DNA from 4 places in the Bacillus sp. JZ109 genome. Region 3 is predicted to be linked to each of the others. Evidence: riboswitches for the same ligand, from Rfam matches in the RefSeq annotation. Region 3 holds a riboswitch; each other region holds the start of a gene.
What was found. Region 3 has a riboswitch for thiamine pyrophosphate ahead of thiC (phosphomethylpyrimidine synthase ThiC). Riboswitches for the same ligand answer to the same signal wherever they lie in the genome.
Positions count from the first base shown of each region.

Region 1: linked by a shared signal. The riboswitch ahead of thiU (HMP/thiamine ABC transporter substrate-binding protein ThiU) and the one ahead of thiC (phosphomethylpyrimidine synthase ThiC) in region 3 are both predicted to bind thiamine pyrophosphate.
Region 2: linked by a shared signal. The riboswitch ahead of thiT (energy-coupled thiamine transporter ThiT) and the one ahead of thiC (phosphomethylpyrimidine synthase ThiC) in region 3 are both predicted to bind thiamine pyrophosphate.
Region 4: linked by a shared signal. The riboswitch ahead of ylmB (N-formyl-4-amino-5-aminomethyl-2-methylpyrimidine deformylase) and the one ahead of thiC (phosphomethylpyrimidine synthase ThiC) in region 3 are both predicted to bind thiamine pyrophosphate.

Region 1 is NZ_CP096388.1:2,686,617-2,690,366, reverse strand. Features, by position in the region: gene M1D94_RS14125 (ABC transporter ATP-binding protein) at 1-325, opposite strand, end outside; gene M1D94_RS14120 (ECF transporter S component) at 312-911, opposite strand; gene thiU (HMP/thiamine ABC transporter substrate-binding protein ThiU) at 913-1,515, opposite strand; TPP riboswitch at 1,612-1,724, opposite strand; gene ykoG (two-component system response regulator YkoG) at 1,826-2,512, shown strand; gene ykoH (two-component system sensor histidine kinase YkoH) at 2,516-3,750, shown strand, end outside.
Region 2 is NZ_CP096388.1:1,059,940-1,063,689, forward strand. Features, by position in the region: gene floT (flotillin lipid rafts scaffold protein FloT) at 1-1,256, shown strand, start outside; gene M1D94_RS05375 (GNAT family N-acetyltransferase) at 1,274-1,795, shown strand; gene thiT (energy-coupled thiamine transporter ThiT) at 1,837-2,415, opposite strand; TPP riboswitch at 2,515-2,616, opposite strand; rRNA gene M1D94_RS05385 (16S ribosomal RNA) at 3,081-3,750, shown strand, end outside.
Region 3 is NZ_CP096388.1:3,124,905-3,128,654, forward strand. Features, by position in the region: gene senS (transcriptional regulator SenS) at 1-107, opposite strand, end outside; partial or broken gene M1D94_RS16495 (BBE domain-containing protein) at 420-590, shown strand; gene thiC (phosphomethylpyrimidine synthase ThiC) at 627-2,399, opposite strand; TPP riboswitch at 2,532-2,639, opposite strand; partial or broken gene M1D94_RS16505 (Type 1 glutamine amidotransferase-like domain-containing protein) at 2,709-3,397, opposite strand; gene M1D94_RS16510 (spore coat protein) at 3,439-3,711, shown strand.
Region 4 is NZ_CP096388.1:2,473,249-2,476,998, forward strand. Features, by position in the region: gene M1D94_RS13010 (YlmC/YmxH family sporulation protein) at 1-148, opposite strand, end outside; gene ylmB (N-formyl-4-amino-5-aminomethyl-2-methylpyrimidine deformylase) at 231-1,511, opposite strand; TPP riboswitch at 1,599-1,700, opposite strand; gene M1D94_RS13020 (ABC transporter ATP-binding protein) at 1,713-2,507, opposite strand; gene sigG (RNA polymerase sporulation sigma factor SigG) at 2,655-3,437, opposite strand; gene sigE (RNA polymerase sporulation sigma factor SigE) at 3,577-3,750, opposite strand, start outside.

The sequences.
Region 1 (3,750 bases), 440 kb from region 3:
CCTCCACCGTCAGCATGCAGAACTGCTGATCAGGATCCTGAAAAACGACCCCGGCATGCTGAGCAATCGTTTCGGAGGTTTCAGCATCTGTGACCGGCTTTTGAAATAGAAATACATGTCCGGACTGAATGCCGTCGCAAGCCTCCGGATATAGACCGTTTAAACAAAGGGCGAGCGAGCTTTTGCCGCATCCGCTCGGTCCTAATAATAAAACACATTCTCCTTTTTGAAGCTCAAACGAAATGTCTTGAAAAACCGGTTTCTCGTCTTCTTCATAAGAGAAGCTGAGCTGCTCAACCGTCAGAAGCTCATCAAAGGCTTGCATGTTCTGACGCCCGCTTCCGTTTCTTTTTCAGTTCCTTTCCGAGTGCCATTCCGTTTAACACACCTGTATAAGCGAGAGAGTCGCTGACAGCTTTTCCGAGAAGCCCCGCCAAAAGCGCGCCGGAAATGAGGCGGATCACAAGCATAATGAGCAGATAACCTGGTGAATAGGCTGCATAGCCAGAAACAAAGAGATCATAGATAAAGCTGGCTACTGAAGATCCCATACCGGCCAGCATAAGGACAGGGAGAGAGTATGCTTTCCAGCGTGTTGCAAGAAATACAGCCTCAGCCCCGAGTCCTTGAACAATGCCAATGACGATGACCATCGGGCCAGACGGATTTCCCAGCAGGCACTCAACGAGAGCGGCAATGATTTCAGAAACGAGCGCCGCACCCGGTTTTCGAATCATGTACGCGGCGATCACAGAAACGATAAACCAAATGCCGTAAATCGGTTCATAGGCGATTGGCCCAAACATACCTGCAAGCACGTTTCCGAAATGTGTAAATAATAAATAAACAACGGCAAATACGATACTGATAACGGACATGATGACAATTTCTTTAACTTTCCAGCTTTTCATTTTATCCCTGCTTTCTGTTTTTTCTTGATGGACTGTTAGCCGAAAGATTCACAGTCATGGTGATATGGTTTGTTTGCTGCTCGGCCATGCGGAAAACGGATTCCAATGTGCTGAATACGTCATGCGCATCCCCGTCAAGCTCGCTCGCGTAATGGACACCCTGTACGAAAGTGCCTTGGGCTTTTGCAATGTCGACAGCCTTCATAATCAATCCCATATAATCCGGCTCGTTCATTGGATAAAGGGCAAATTGGCACGGCGCTTCCGCCTTCAAGCCTCGGACAGCATCTTCATTGACACGCTTATCGCCTTTGGAAAGATATGTATCCCCCTGTGTGTCACCCGGGCATCCAATGGAAAACGTGCCGTTCATGACGATGTGTTTTTCGCTGTTTGCTGCATGAAGGTAAATGGCTTTTGCAGCATCGAATACATGATCAATCGATCCGCGTAACACCGTGCTGATATGGTCGGTTTTCGTCCAAACCTTGGATGTATCTGTTTTTTTCAGCGCAGACTTGATCACACTGATAAAATCATCCGTCATCGGATATAAAGAGAAGCGAAAACCGGCGATTTTGCTTGTACCGCAAATATGCTCCATTTCTCCGACCTCCTGTTTTTTTGGTAAAATAAAAAACTGCATATCCTAAGGGAATATGCAGTCATAGATCGATTAAGCGCACAAAAAAATACACCATTCGGTCAACCTGCACTTCCCCACGCTGGTATTATCCAGATCGGGTCATAAGGGATCAAAGCGCGTTTCTTTCGCGCTTTATCTCAGCCAAAACAGCACCCCTAGTGCTTTCCGTATACAATTTTTTATTTTGACATCATAATAGATGATAAGAATCATTTTGTAAACAACGAAATCATTTTTTTCATATAGGGACAGGAGAGGATGATCAAATTTGGAAAAAGGAAACATATTAATTGTGGAAGATGAAGAAAAAATCGCCAGGGTTCTTCAGCTTGAATTGGAATATGAAGGATACAGCGTCACCATCAAACACAATGGCACAGAAGGTCTTGATGCGGCAGCGGAAGGCGGGTATTCCTTGGTGCTTCTTGATGTTATGCTTCCGGGGCTTAGCGGACTGGAAGTGCTGCGCCGCTTGAGAAAAACGGATTCGCAGACACCGGTCATATTATTAACGGCGCGAGACAGTATTCCTGATAAGGTAACAGGTCTGGACATCGGTGCAAATGACTATGTCACCAAGCCGTTTGAAATCGAGGAATTGCTTGCGAGAATCAGGGCGGCGCTGCGACAAAATGGAACAAAAACTGAAGATATCGGCACCTTTCTTACATATGACGATTTGCGGGTGAACGAAAAAACCCGTGAAGTGAGACGCGGAGACAAAGAGGTGGAATTAACGCCGCGGGAATTTGATCTGCTCGTCTATATGCTAAAGCATCCGCAGCAAGTGCTGACACGGGAGCAAATTCTAAGCTCAGTATGGGGATTTGATTATATCGGTGATACAAATGTCGTGGACGTCTACATAAGATACATCAGAAAAAAACTGGACTATCCTTACGAAAAACAGCTGATCCATACGATTCGCGGGGTCGGCTATGCCATTAAGGGGTAAACGATGAAGCTGAAGACCAAGATTCATCTATACACTTCGATATCACTGTTGATTTTATTAATTTTGGTTCATACCGCAGTCTATCTCATTTTTTCGTCTGCGCTGACATCAAAGGATGCGGCCCGGCTTGCTGATGAGACGGATAACATTGCCGAAGCGCTGCGTGCCGCTGAAACAGAAGGAGTGGCTTTGCAGGATATGCTGCAGGCCTATCTTCCGGCAAATGGCATGGTGCGTGTAGTGAATGGTGATCAAAAAGCCGTTATGACGATCACAAAAGAAAAAGCCTATAAAGATTTTCCTCTCTCTTTTCATAGCGGCGAAACGGCAGATGTGAGGAAACATGACGGCAAGCTGTTTGCCGAGGCTGCTGTTCCGGTGATTTGGACCGATGGACAAGTCGTGTCTCTTCAGCTGGTTGAAAGATTGGAGAACACAGAAGAGAGTCTGTTTCTGCTGAAAATCATCTTAATCGCTGCAAGTGCTGCTGTCTGCATTGCTTCTTTTTTTGCAGGCAGCTTGCTAGCCCGCCGAATCATCAATCCGATCAGACGATTAATGATCACAATGAAAGACATACAGCGAGACAAAGAATTTAAAACGATTTCTTTAGAAGGACAGTCCAACGATGAATTGTATCAAATGGGGCTGACATTTAATGAAATGGCAATGATGCTGAAGGAGCACTATGATAAACAGCAGCAATTTGTTCAAGATGCTTCACACGAATTGAAAACCCCGCTCACTATTATAGAAAGCTACAGCAGCCTGATGAAGCGGTGGGGTGCAAAAAAGCCGGAGGTGCTTGAGGAGTCGATAGAAGCCATTCACTCAGAAGCGGTGCATATGAAAAAACTGACCAATCAGCTTTTGGCGCTGGCCAAAAGCCATCAAGGACTCGAGGTTGATCTGAAAACAATCGATCTGATTAAAGCGGCGCGCGCGGTTATGCAAACGCTCCAGTCCGTTTATCAGCGTGACATATTGCTTGAAACAGATAAAGAGAGCCTGCTTGTAAAGGCAGATGAAGAACGCATCAAGCAGCTGTTGACCATTTTGCTTGATAATGCAATAAAGTATAGTGAAAAGCCTATTGAGATGTCAGCCGGAACGAGGAATGGACGGCCATTTCTATCAGTGAGGGATGAAGGCATCGGAATACCTGAGGAGCATATCCCGCATTTGTTCGAACGGTTCTACCGGGCAGATGAGGCACGAAACAGAAAAACAGGCGGAAC
Region 2 (3,750 bases), 2.0 Mb from region 3:
ATACAGAACAAGGAGTGCCAGTAATGGCCGATGGAACTGCGATTATTAAAATCGGCGGTTCTATAGGAGAAATCGCTACAGCAGCCGAACAATTTTTAGGGAAATCAAAAGACGACCGTGAGCAGGAAGCGCGGGAGGTTTTAGAAGGCCACCTTCGTTCCATTCTCGGCTCAATGACAGTTGAAGAAATCTATAAAAACAGGGAGAAATTTTCTCAAGAGGTGCAGCGTGTCGCTTCACAGGATCTCGCGAAAATGGGGCTTGTAATCGTCTCGTTTACCATTAAAGATGTTCGTGATAAAAACGGTTATCTTGAATCATTAGGGAAACCGAGAATTGCCCAAGTAAAACGCGATGCTGATATCGCAACAGCAGAGGCTGATAAAGAAACCCGAATTAAGCGGGCAGAAGCCGATAAAGACGCAAAAAAATCAGAACTTGAACGGGCGACGGAAATCGCTGAAGCTGAAAAACTCAATCAGCTCAAAATGGCTGAATTTCGCAGAGAACAAGATACGGCAAAAGCGAATGCCGACCAAGCATATGATTTAGAGACTGCCAGAGCGCGCCAGCAAGTCACAGAGCAGGAAATGCAGGTTAAAATTATCGAACGCCAAAAACAAATAGAACTAGAAGAAAAAGAAATTCTTCGCCGTGAACGTCAATACGACTCAGAGGTAAAGAAAAAAGCCGATGCAGACCGTTATTCTGTTGAGCAGTCCGCAGCAGCTGAGAAAGCCAAACAGCTCGCGGAAGCCGATGCCAAGAAGTACAGTATAGAAGCAATGGCAAAGGCTGAGGCGGAAAAAGTAAGAATTGACGGGCTAGCAAAAGCAGAAGCGGAAAAAGCGAAAGGAGAGACAGAGGCAGAGGTTATCCGCCTGAAAGGTCTTGCAGAAGCGGAAGCAAAAGAGAAAATTGCGGCTGCTTTTGAACAGTACGGGCAGGCGGCGATTTTCGATATGATTGTCAAAATGCTTCCGGAATACGCGAAACAAGCAGCGGCACCTCTTTCAAATATTGATAAAATCACCGTTGTCGATACAGGAGGAAGCGGTGAATCAAGCGGAGCAAACAAAGTAACCAGCTATGCGACGAACTTAATGTCAAGTTTGCAAGAAAGTTTAAAAGCATCCTCAGGAATTGATGTAAAAGAAATGCTTGAGAACTTTTCAGGAAAAGGAAACGTAAAACAAAGCATTAATGAATTAACAAATGAAATCAAAGAAGCCAAAACGATCCAAAAATCAGAGTAAGGAAAGGGCAGAACCGTATGGTAACTGTACGTGAAGCGAAGTTAGAGGATATAAAGGACATTGCAAAAGTGCATGTAGACAGCTGGAGGACAACATACCACGAAACTATCCCGATTGATTATTTAAACAGCCTGAACTATAAGGAATTTGAAGACAAATGGAAAAGTCGCTCGTTAAAAGGAGTATTTGTTGCTCAGGACGAAATGGGTTCAGTATTCGGCTTTGCTTCATTTGGACCTATTCGCTCTGAACAAGAAGGCTATGACGGCGAGTTATACGCTATTTATCTTCTGGAAGAGCGCCAGCGGCAAGGTGCAGGCAGGGCGCTCTTAGCAAAAGGAGCGGAGTATTTGCTTCAACATGGCTTTTCAAGTATGTTTGTTTGGGTTATTGAGCAGAATCCCTCGATTATATTTTATCAGGCCTATTCACCTGAAAGAGTAGCGGAGGACAACTTTGAAATTGCCGGAGTAAGGTTGAAAGAAGTAGGTCTTGGCTGGCCGGATCTTTCAGCTTTAAAAACACTTCTTAACAGATAACGAACAATCCCCCAGCGGAATTCGCTGGGGGATTGTTACTTTTACGCTTTGTCACTTTTAAGCAGACGGGGTGCTGTCATAAATAATAAACATAGGACAATTGCACAAATAATGAATGAAGGTACCATGTAAGTCGCATTATAAGTTAAAGAATAAATCCATACCGGTGTTCCTTTTGGAGCAAAGCTGCCGAAAAACACAGCTCCTGAAATGACATGCGCGGCATAGCGCAGCAAACTGCCGATAAAAACTGCGCTGACCACTGAAACAATCAATTTCCCTTTTGTTTTTGATACAGCGGCTTTACGGACTGAAGAAGCGAAACAGCCGCTTATGCCGATTGCTGCGAAAGCGACAATGTAATCTAACAATAGCTGTACAGGATGTTGAGCAAACAAGTTTCCGATTGCTATTTGTACTAGACCTGTCAACAAACCTGTAGTAAGACCTGCTTTGACACCCCAGCGAAACGAAATTAAAAAGATCGGAATCATCATGATGGAGACCGAGCCTCCTTGAGGCATGCTAAGAAACATTCCTGAGACAATGTCTAAAATAACGGCTGCCGCTGTCATAATGGCAATTTCAATAAGGCGAACTAGTTGCTTAGATTGATTCATATCTATCTCCTTCCATTGACAGACAACCAAAAGGACAACAAAAAAGCAGCACGCGGAAGGATGAGAAAAGTTCCACGCACTGCTTTACGATCTGCAATTCATTTGACTTTGCCACATCCCTACGCCAGCGTTAACTAACAGGTTCAAAGGGTCAGAACGAAACCGCTCACTCTCAGCTTTAATGCTCCCCTTGTGGTCATCAGTATTTAGTTCGTTTCTACTATACAAGAAAACGAAAAAAACAACAAGATCACATGACTGATGTATATGTTCTTTTAAGAAAGTAATATGATACACACGCTTTAGAAATCATGGCGAGGATTATAGTTTATTTGTTTTATAGATTTTTTAAAAAAACTATTGCAATAAATAAATACAGGTGTTATATTATTAAACGTCGCTGATGCACAGCGGACACAAACTAGATGCTTCAAAACAACTTGAAAAAAGTTGTTGACAAAAAAGAAGCTGAATGTTATATTAGTAAAGCTGCTTCATTGAGAAGTAACGAAATGATCTTTGAAAACTAAACAAGACAAAACGTACCTGTTAATTCATTTTTATAAATCGCACAGCGATGTGCGTAGTCAGTCAAACTAGGGCCTGCACGACGCAGGTCACACAGGTGTCGCCGCAGGAAGCGGTGAACTTAATCTGTGATCCATTTATCGGAGAGTTTGATCCTGGCTCAGGACGAACGCTGGCGGCGTGCCTAATACATGCAAGTCGAGCGGACAGATGGGAGCTTGCTCCCTGATGTTAGCGGCGGACGGGTGAGTAACACGTGGGTAACCTGCCTGTAAGACTGGGATAACTCCGGGAAACCGGGGCTAATACCGGATGGTTGTTTGAACCGCATGGTTCAAACATAAAAGGTGGCTTCGGCTACCACTTACAGATGGACCCGCGGCGCATTAGCTAGTTGGTGAGGTAATGGCTCACCAAGGCAACGATGCGTAGCCGACCTGAGAGGGTGATCGGCCACACTGGGACTGAGACACGGCCCAGACTCCTACGGGAGGCAGCAGTAGGGAATCTTCCGCAATGGACGAAAGTCTGACGGAGCAACGCCGCGTGAGTGATGAAGGTTTTCGGATCGTAAAGCTCTGTTGTTAGGGAAGAACAAGTACCGTTCAAATAGGGCGGTACCTTGACGGTACCTAACCAGAAAGCCACGGCTAACTACGTGCCAGCAGCCGCGGTAATACGTAGGTGGCAAGCGTTGTCCGGAATTATTGGGCGTAAAGGGCTCGCAGGCGGTTTCTTAAGTCTGATGTGAAAGCCCCCGGCTCAACCGGGGAGGGTCATTGGAAACTGGGGAACTTGAGTGCAGAA
Region 3 (3,750 bases):
ATCTCTCGTTTGTTTTTTTCAATCAGCAGCTCAAGCGGCAAAATCTGATTCCCGTAGGTTTTTCGCTTCCTGAATCGTTTTCTCCCCTTTTCTTTTTTGACTCCCATCAATAATCCCTCCTTTTTCATACAAAAAAGGCCCTTATCTAAAAGATAAGAGCCTTCGGTGTCCCGATCAGCGCGATAAATTTGAAAAATTTGTACTGACCATGTTAATTCATACAATACCGACCTGTCAACTATTTTTTGAGGGTATTGATACTATATCAGATTGCATCCCCGCTTTTTCCTTATACACTCTTATCCCCTGACGCATAAGCTAGAGAAACTAGAATACGAGAGAAAGAGATGTGGGTGTGTGGAAAAGACAAAATTGACCGGACGTATCGTGACACGGGATGATCCGGACTTTCGAGTTAAACGATGGGAGACTACGTAAATTGGCCAGATATCAAAATCAGAAACTGGCCAAGAACATATTACGGCGAAAACGTTGAACGACTCCGCCGTGTCAAAACGAAATATGATCCAGAAAATGTTTTCCGCTTTGAACAGAGTATTCCTCCGCTTCGACGCTCTCTGTTTTTCTAAAAAATGAAGATGGAGCATTCTCCATCTTCATCTTATTTATTGATATAAATTGCTTCCCGTATCGACAAACTCTTTTGCTTTTTCTTTTAATCCTTTATTTATGGCTTCTGCTTCACTGAGATCGTTTTTCTTCGCATAATCCCGAATATCCTGTGAAATTCTCATGCTGCAAAATTTCGGACCGCACATGGAACAAAAGTGAGCGGTTTTTGCTCCTTCAGCAGGCAGGGTTTCATCATGGTATTCAAGGGCTCTCTCCGGATCAAGAGATAAATTAAACTGATCCCGCCAGCGGAATTCAAAACGGGCTTTCGATAACGCATCATCCCGGATTTGCGCTCCGGGATGCCCTTTTGCAAGGTCCGCAGCGTGCGCAGCGATCTTATATGTAATGACTCCTTCACGAACATCATCACGGTTTGGCAGCCCCAAATGCTCCTTCGGCGTTACATAACAAAGCATTGCTGTCCCATACCAACCGATCATCGCCGCTCCGATCGCTGAAGTAATATGGTCATATCCCGGCGCAATATCCGTTGTCAACGGCCCCAATGTGTAAAAAGGCGCTTCTTTACAAATGTCCATTTGTTTATCGACGTTCTCTTTGATTTTATGCATCGGAACATGTCCAGGACCCTCAATCATCACCTGAACATCATGCTTCCAGGCAATTTGCGTCAGCTCTCCAAGCGTCTCTAATTCAGCAAACTGCGCTTCGTCATTGGCATCAGCAATTGATCCGGGACGCAAACCATCCCCAAGTGAGAAAGCAATATCATACATTTTCATAATCTCACATATTTCTTCAAAATGTGTGTATAAAAAGCTTTCTTGATGATGAGCCAGACACCACTGCGCCATAATCGCTCCCCCGCGTGACACAATACCAGTTGTCCGTTTGGCAGTCAGCGGTACATACCTAAGCAAAACACCCGCGTGAATCGTAAAATAATCCACTCCCTGCTCTGCCTGCTCGATTAGCGTATCACGATAAATCTCCCACGTTAAATCCTCCGCTACGCCGTTTACTTTTTCAAGCGCCTGATAAATCGGAACAGTTCCCACAGGCACGGGGCAATTGCGGATAATCCATTCACGCGTCGTATGAATATCTTTTCCGGTAGAGAGATCCATCATCGTATCCGCTCCCCAGCGGATGGCCCACGTCATTTTTTCCACTTCTTCTTCAATGGATGACGTAACCGCTGAATTCCCGATATTCGCATTAATCTTCACATGAAAATTCCGGCCGATAATCATTGGCTCACTTTCAGGGTGATTAATGTTTGAAGGAATAATCGCCCGGCCGCTGGCTACCTCGTCTCTGACGAATTCAGGAGACACATGCTCACGAATGGCGATAAATTCCATCTCAGGTGTAATGATCCCCTTTTTTGCATAGTGCATTTGTGTGACATTTTGACCTGCCTTCGCCCTCAGCGGTTTCCGCTTTAATCCTGGGTAGCTTACGTTTGGATTTGCTTTTTTATAACCGTTATCTTCTGGTTTTATAGCCCGACCTTCATACTCTTCCACGTCACCGCGCTCTGTGATCCATTTTTGGCGGAGCGGCTTTAATCCTTCTTGAATATTAATGGTTACTTCAGGGTCCGTATACGGTCCGCTTGTATCATAGACACGCACAGGCGCGTTTTCCTCTTCGCCGAACGATCCCGTCGTCGGACTCAATAGGATCTCCCTCATCGGCACTTGGATGTCCGAAGAAGAACCCTCCACGTATACCTTCTTGCTGCCTGAAAAACTTGACATAATGGAAATGTTGGCTTGCTGCACTGAATTGTTTTGCATTACTTTTCCTTCCCCTCTCTACGTTTGAAAGGACAAAATCAAGCCCATAACCAGCACAAAAAACCGGATTCATATAAATGAACCCGGTTACAGTCAGAAAGAAACATATTATTGCCCAGCAAGACAATAACAAAAACAATTCCTCTACTTCCCCACGCTGGTACGAACCAGATCAGGTCCAAAGGGTTAAGAAGCTTACCTTCTCTCTCAGCCCGAAAGCGGGCACCCCCAGTAACTATTGATTTCGCACTCATCTTATCATAAAATCAATCTGAAAAAAAGAGGAATATAGATAATATTCAGCCAATTTCACCCTAAATATTTGACCGGCAACGGAATTTCAGCTATTTCATGTTCAGCCATCATCACCCGATATGCCTTTCCTTCCGACCTTGAACTCACAGTCTGAAACAGCTGATCATTTATGAAATGGAGAGCAGCCCCATCATCCGCTGCATAGCCACTGCATAAGAACTTGTTAGATATCAGCTGGTGGTATGCCGGTCTCCGATCCTTTTCCCCGTCATAATGGGGACAAAAGCTCCCTTGCAAAAAACCTAAACTTTTCAAACTTGTCAGCGGTCCGGCTGAATCCGTCACCCCTTCTTCAAACCAGCAGATCGCACCGGCACTTAATCCAGCCAAAACCACACCGTTCTTCCATGCTTCCCTGAGAATCTGGTCAAGCCCCCACTCTTTCCATAACACAAGTAAATTCCGCGTATTTCCCCCGCCAACATAAATCACGTCCATTTCCATAACAAAAGAAGCTACATCTGTTGATGGCGGCTTAAACAAAGATAAGTGAGACGGCACACAATCCAGTGTTTGAAATGCATGATAAAACCGCTGAATATAGTTTTGGGAATCTCCGCTCGCCGTCGGCAAAAAACAAATACGAGGCTGCTCTCGTTTTGATTGAGGATATATTGATCGAGGGACAAATTATCCGGCTCAATCGAAAAACCCCCGCCCCCCATCGCTATAATCTGCTTCATCATCACATCCCCCAACAAAATTTGTTGCTTATTATAGCATTTTGTATAGAAGCAAGAAACAAAGCCAAATACTTTCTTATCAGGAGCTGCTAAAAAAACAAAGGAGGTGGTTTCCCATTGAACAAAGTCTTTGTCCCAAAGATATTCTTGATTTGTTAACAACAATAAAAACCAGCATTAACAAATACACTGTCGCAATAACAGAAGCCGAAAATCCCCACATCAGAAGAGCATTGCATGATCAATTAGATACAGCTGTGTATCTCCATGATGAACTGTCAGATTTTCTGTTAGAAAAGGGGTGGCTCGGGTGAGCAATTTCAAATCGATTCACTTTTATCTTGTAGCAAAAA
Region 4 (3,750 bases), 650 kb from region 3:
ATCCGAGAACTTTCCCATTTCCTCCTAGTATGATCGCCTGAATTTTACCAGTGGTCACATTGATATCAATATCACCAATACTCCCCAGCTTTTTTCCGTTTGAGACATTGACGACATCCTTTACCTGAAATTCTGAAATGCTGATCATTCCATCACGTCCTTTTTCCGTCCTTTTGTTCAAGTATATGAACGGGCAGGCTGAACCTTGTCAGCAAGAAGAAATTTTCATGTCATTGCTCTTTTTTCCGGCTGCACCAGCTGATGATAAAATCGAGTATAATTTTTGTATACTCTACTAGCTGCTCAATCGATACCTTCTCGTTCACAGAGTGTGCATTGTGCAGATCTCCAGGACCGTATATTACGCATGGAATACCGGCATCATACAGCCATCCGCCATCTGTAACTGATTGAGAAACGTCAATAATTGGACACTCCCGTTTCACTTTCTGATGAGAGGCAGTTAGCGCTAAGACGCCTGGGTGGCCAGGGTCAACTTCCAATGCCGGAAAAATTTCTCCTCTGTCTTCTATCATAGATGAGCCTCCCCACTTGAATACAGGGCGGTTTTCCCTAAGCCAAATATCACTGTCACTCAGCCGATTGACGTAATCTTCTATTTCCGCTGCCACTTGGTCATGGGTTTCATTTGGATAAAAATGGACAGTGATCCACAGCCGGCATTCGTCCGCTATAAAAGCCGCATGTCTGCCGCCTTCTATAACAGCCGGGTTAATTGTATTTGTTCCAGGTTTAAAGCCGGGATAACTTTTCATAATAGACCAGTGGCGCTCAAGTTCACCGAGCCCCGCAATGATTTTCGCCATTTTTTCAATTGCGCTTGCTCCGAATGTTCCTCCGCCTGCGTGAATCATATTCCGTCTCGTTCCATCGTGAAATGTTTGACTGCTTTTGATTTCGATCCAGCCTGTAATAACACCGCCTTGGCCTTGAATATGCATATCGCTCGTATCAGCGACAATTGCAAAATCAGCGTGGTAGCCCCTCTTGCAGCATTCAAGCGTGCCGGCTTCTCCAACTTCCTCCCCGATAACCGATTGCAGAATCAGATCACCGGGAAGCTCAATGCCGGCTTCACGAATTAATTTGACAGCAAACAACACACACGCCATTCCGCCCTTCATATCGGAAGCGCCTCGACCGATTAAGAGACCGTTTTTTTCAATTGGATGAAATGGATCATGCTCCCATTCTTCATCCTCTTTTACCTCTGCCACATCTACGTGGCCATTGATAATCAGGCTATAATAATCTGCTGAATCTGTTCCTTTTAGCTTCCCTACAACATTGGGATCTCCAGGGTACACATCCCATTTGTCGATCGAGAATCCCAATTCATTTAAATATCCCGCAATCCATGACTGAATGCCCTCTGTATTTCTTGCAGGCGGAGCAGGTGTTTGATAAGAAATCAGCGTTTTCGCAAGCTGAATAAGCTCCTCCTTATGTTCTTCCACTTTTTTTTGCAAAGAGTCTATTTGTTGATCCAATGTAAATCCGCTCCTATTCTTTAAAATCAAAAAAGCCGTTTCAAATGTGATGAAACGGCTTAATAAAAACAAACGGAGTCCGATGTACTCCGCTTTTCACCGCTTCCCTCCGCTGGCATGATCCAGATCAGGTCAAAAGGGTTGAGACAAAGTCTCTCTCAGCTTCGCAAAGCACCCCTAGGATGAATATATATATATTTGTCAGGCATTCGTTATCGGCTCAGCTCTAGTTAAAAACGGCCGATCCTGATTCCATAATACATGGATTGGCGTATCAAAAAAAGCGGAAAGTATTTGATCAGTAAGCATTTCCTTTATTTCTCCGGATCCAAAGACCTCTCCCTGTTTTAATAAAAGGGCTTTATCAAAGACAGGCAAAATTTCTTCAGCATGATGAGTCACATAAAGGATAGATGGTGCATTTTCTTTGTTTGCAATGTATGTAATCGTATCTAACAACTTTTCCCGGGCAATAAAATCCAGTCCTGTGACTGGTTCATCCAGTATCAGCAACTCTGGATCGGCCATTAGTGCTCTAGCAATCAACGCTCTTTGTTTTTCCCCTTGAGAAAGGGTTTCATAGCGGCGATCGGCATATTCAATTGCTCCCAAGTCCTCTAACAAACCAATCGCTTTTTCCCTGGTTTTCTTACTTGGCGTTTCATATAACCCAATCGAAGCGTAAGCTCCGCTCAAAGCAATTTCAAAGGCTGAATCTCCCGGATACAATTTTTGCTGAAGAGCTGCTGAGACGAGGCCAATTTTACGTCTGAGCTTTTCCCCAAGCTCTGTTTTGCCAAATTCATGGCCAAGCACCTGCATCTCGCCTGATGTTGGAAAATAATAAGAGCAAAGCATATTTAACAGCGCTGTCTTCCCGGCGCCATTTAGGCCGTAAAGCACCCAATTTTCCTTTTCTTCCACCTTCCAATGAATATCTCTCAGTATCCATTTCCCATTCCGTTTTAGTGAGACATTGTCAAGCTGCAAAATCATCGTGGTCCTCCTCTTTATTGCCTTTTATAATTGTTTTAATTTTCATAAAACTTTGTACGAACTAGGATACCTTACTTTTCCCAAAACGTAAACCATCCGTAATCAATAGAAAAGCCTTTAAAACAACATCGTTTTAAAGGCTTTTCATTATTGATGAATATTTTTATTCATTTGTTTGATAGCCGCTTTTTCAAGTCTGGACACCTGCGCTTGAGAAATTCCGATTTCCTCGGCGACTTCCATTTGGGTTTTCCCTTGGAAGAATCGCTTTCTCAAAATCATTTTTTCCCTATCGTTCAGCCTTCTCATGCCCTCTTTTAAAGCCAGCTCTTCAATCCATTGTGAATCTGTATTACGCTCATCACTGATTTGGTCCATCACATAGATCGGGTCTCCGCCGTCGTTATAGATCGGTTCAAATAGAGAAACCGGATCCTGGATGGCATCAAGCGCAAATACAATTTCCTCATGCGGTACTTCAAGAACTTTTGCGATGTCTTCTGCAGTCGGCTCCTTGCTTGTCTCACTGATTAACCGCTCTCTTACCTGAAGCGCCTTGTAAGCGATGTCCCGGAGTGATCTTGAGACACGGATCGGGTTATTATCACGTAAATACCTGCGGATCTCTCCGATAATCATAGGTACAGCGTATGTTGAAAACTTAACATTGTGGCTTAGGTCAAAATTATCAATGGATTTCATTAGTCCGATGCAGCCGACTTGAAATAAGTCATCAACATACTCCCCTCTGTTATTAAATCGTTGAATGACACTTAAGACAAGACGCAAGTTCCCGTTTACAAGCTTTTCTCTTGCTGAATCATCGCCTTCATCCTGCAGCTGCCTAAACAGCTTTCTCATCTCTTCATTCTTGAGTACTGGTAATTTGGAGGTATCCACCCCGCAGATTTCGACTTTATTTCTCGACACTTTTTTCCCTCCCTACAGGAGCTGCTGTACAACGTTAAGTATCTCCTTGGGTGGGAAAAATATGCACTTCACTCAGACCGAAAAACTGTCGAAATCAGGAAATCCCTGTAAAATCAAGGGGTTCTAACCATAAAATTTTTTACACCATTTTGTTGAACTCTTTTCTCAATCTTTTTATAATTCTTTTCTCAAGCCGCGAAATATAAGACTGAGAAATCCCCATCATATCCGCTACATCCTTTTGGGTTTTTTCTTCTTCACCGACAAGCCCAAACCGCAGCTCCATGATTTGCTTTTCTCTCTCATTAAGCTG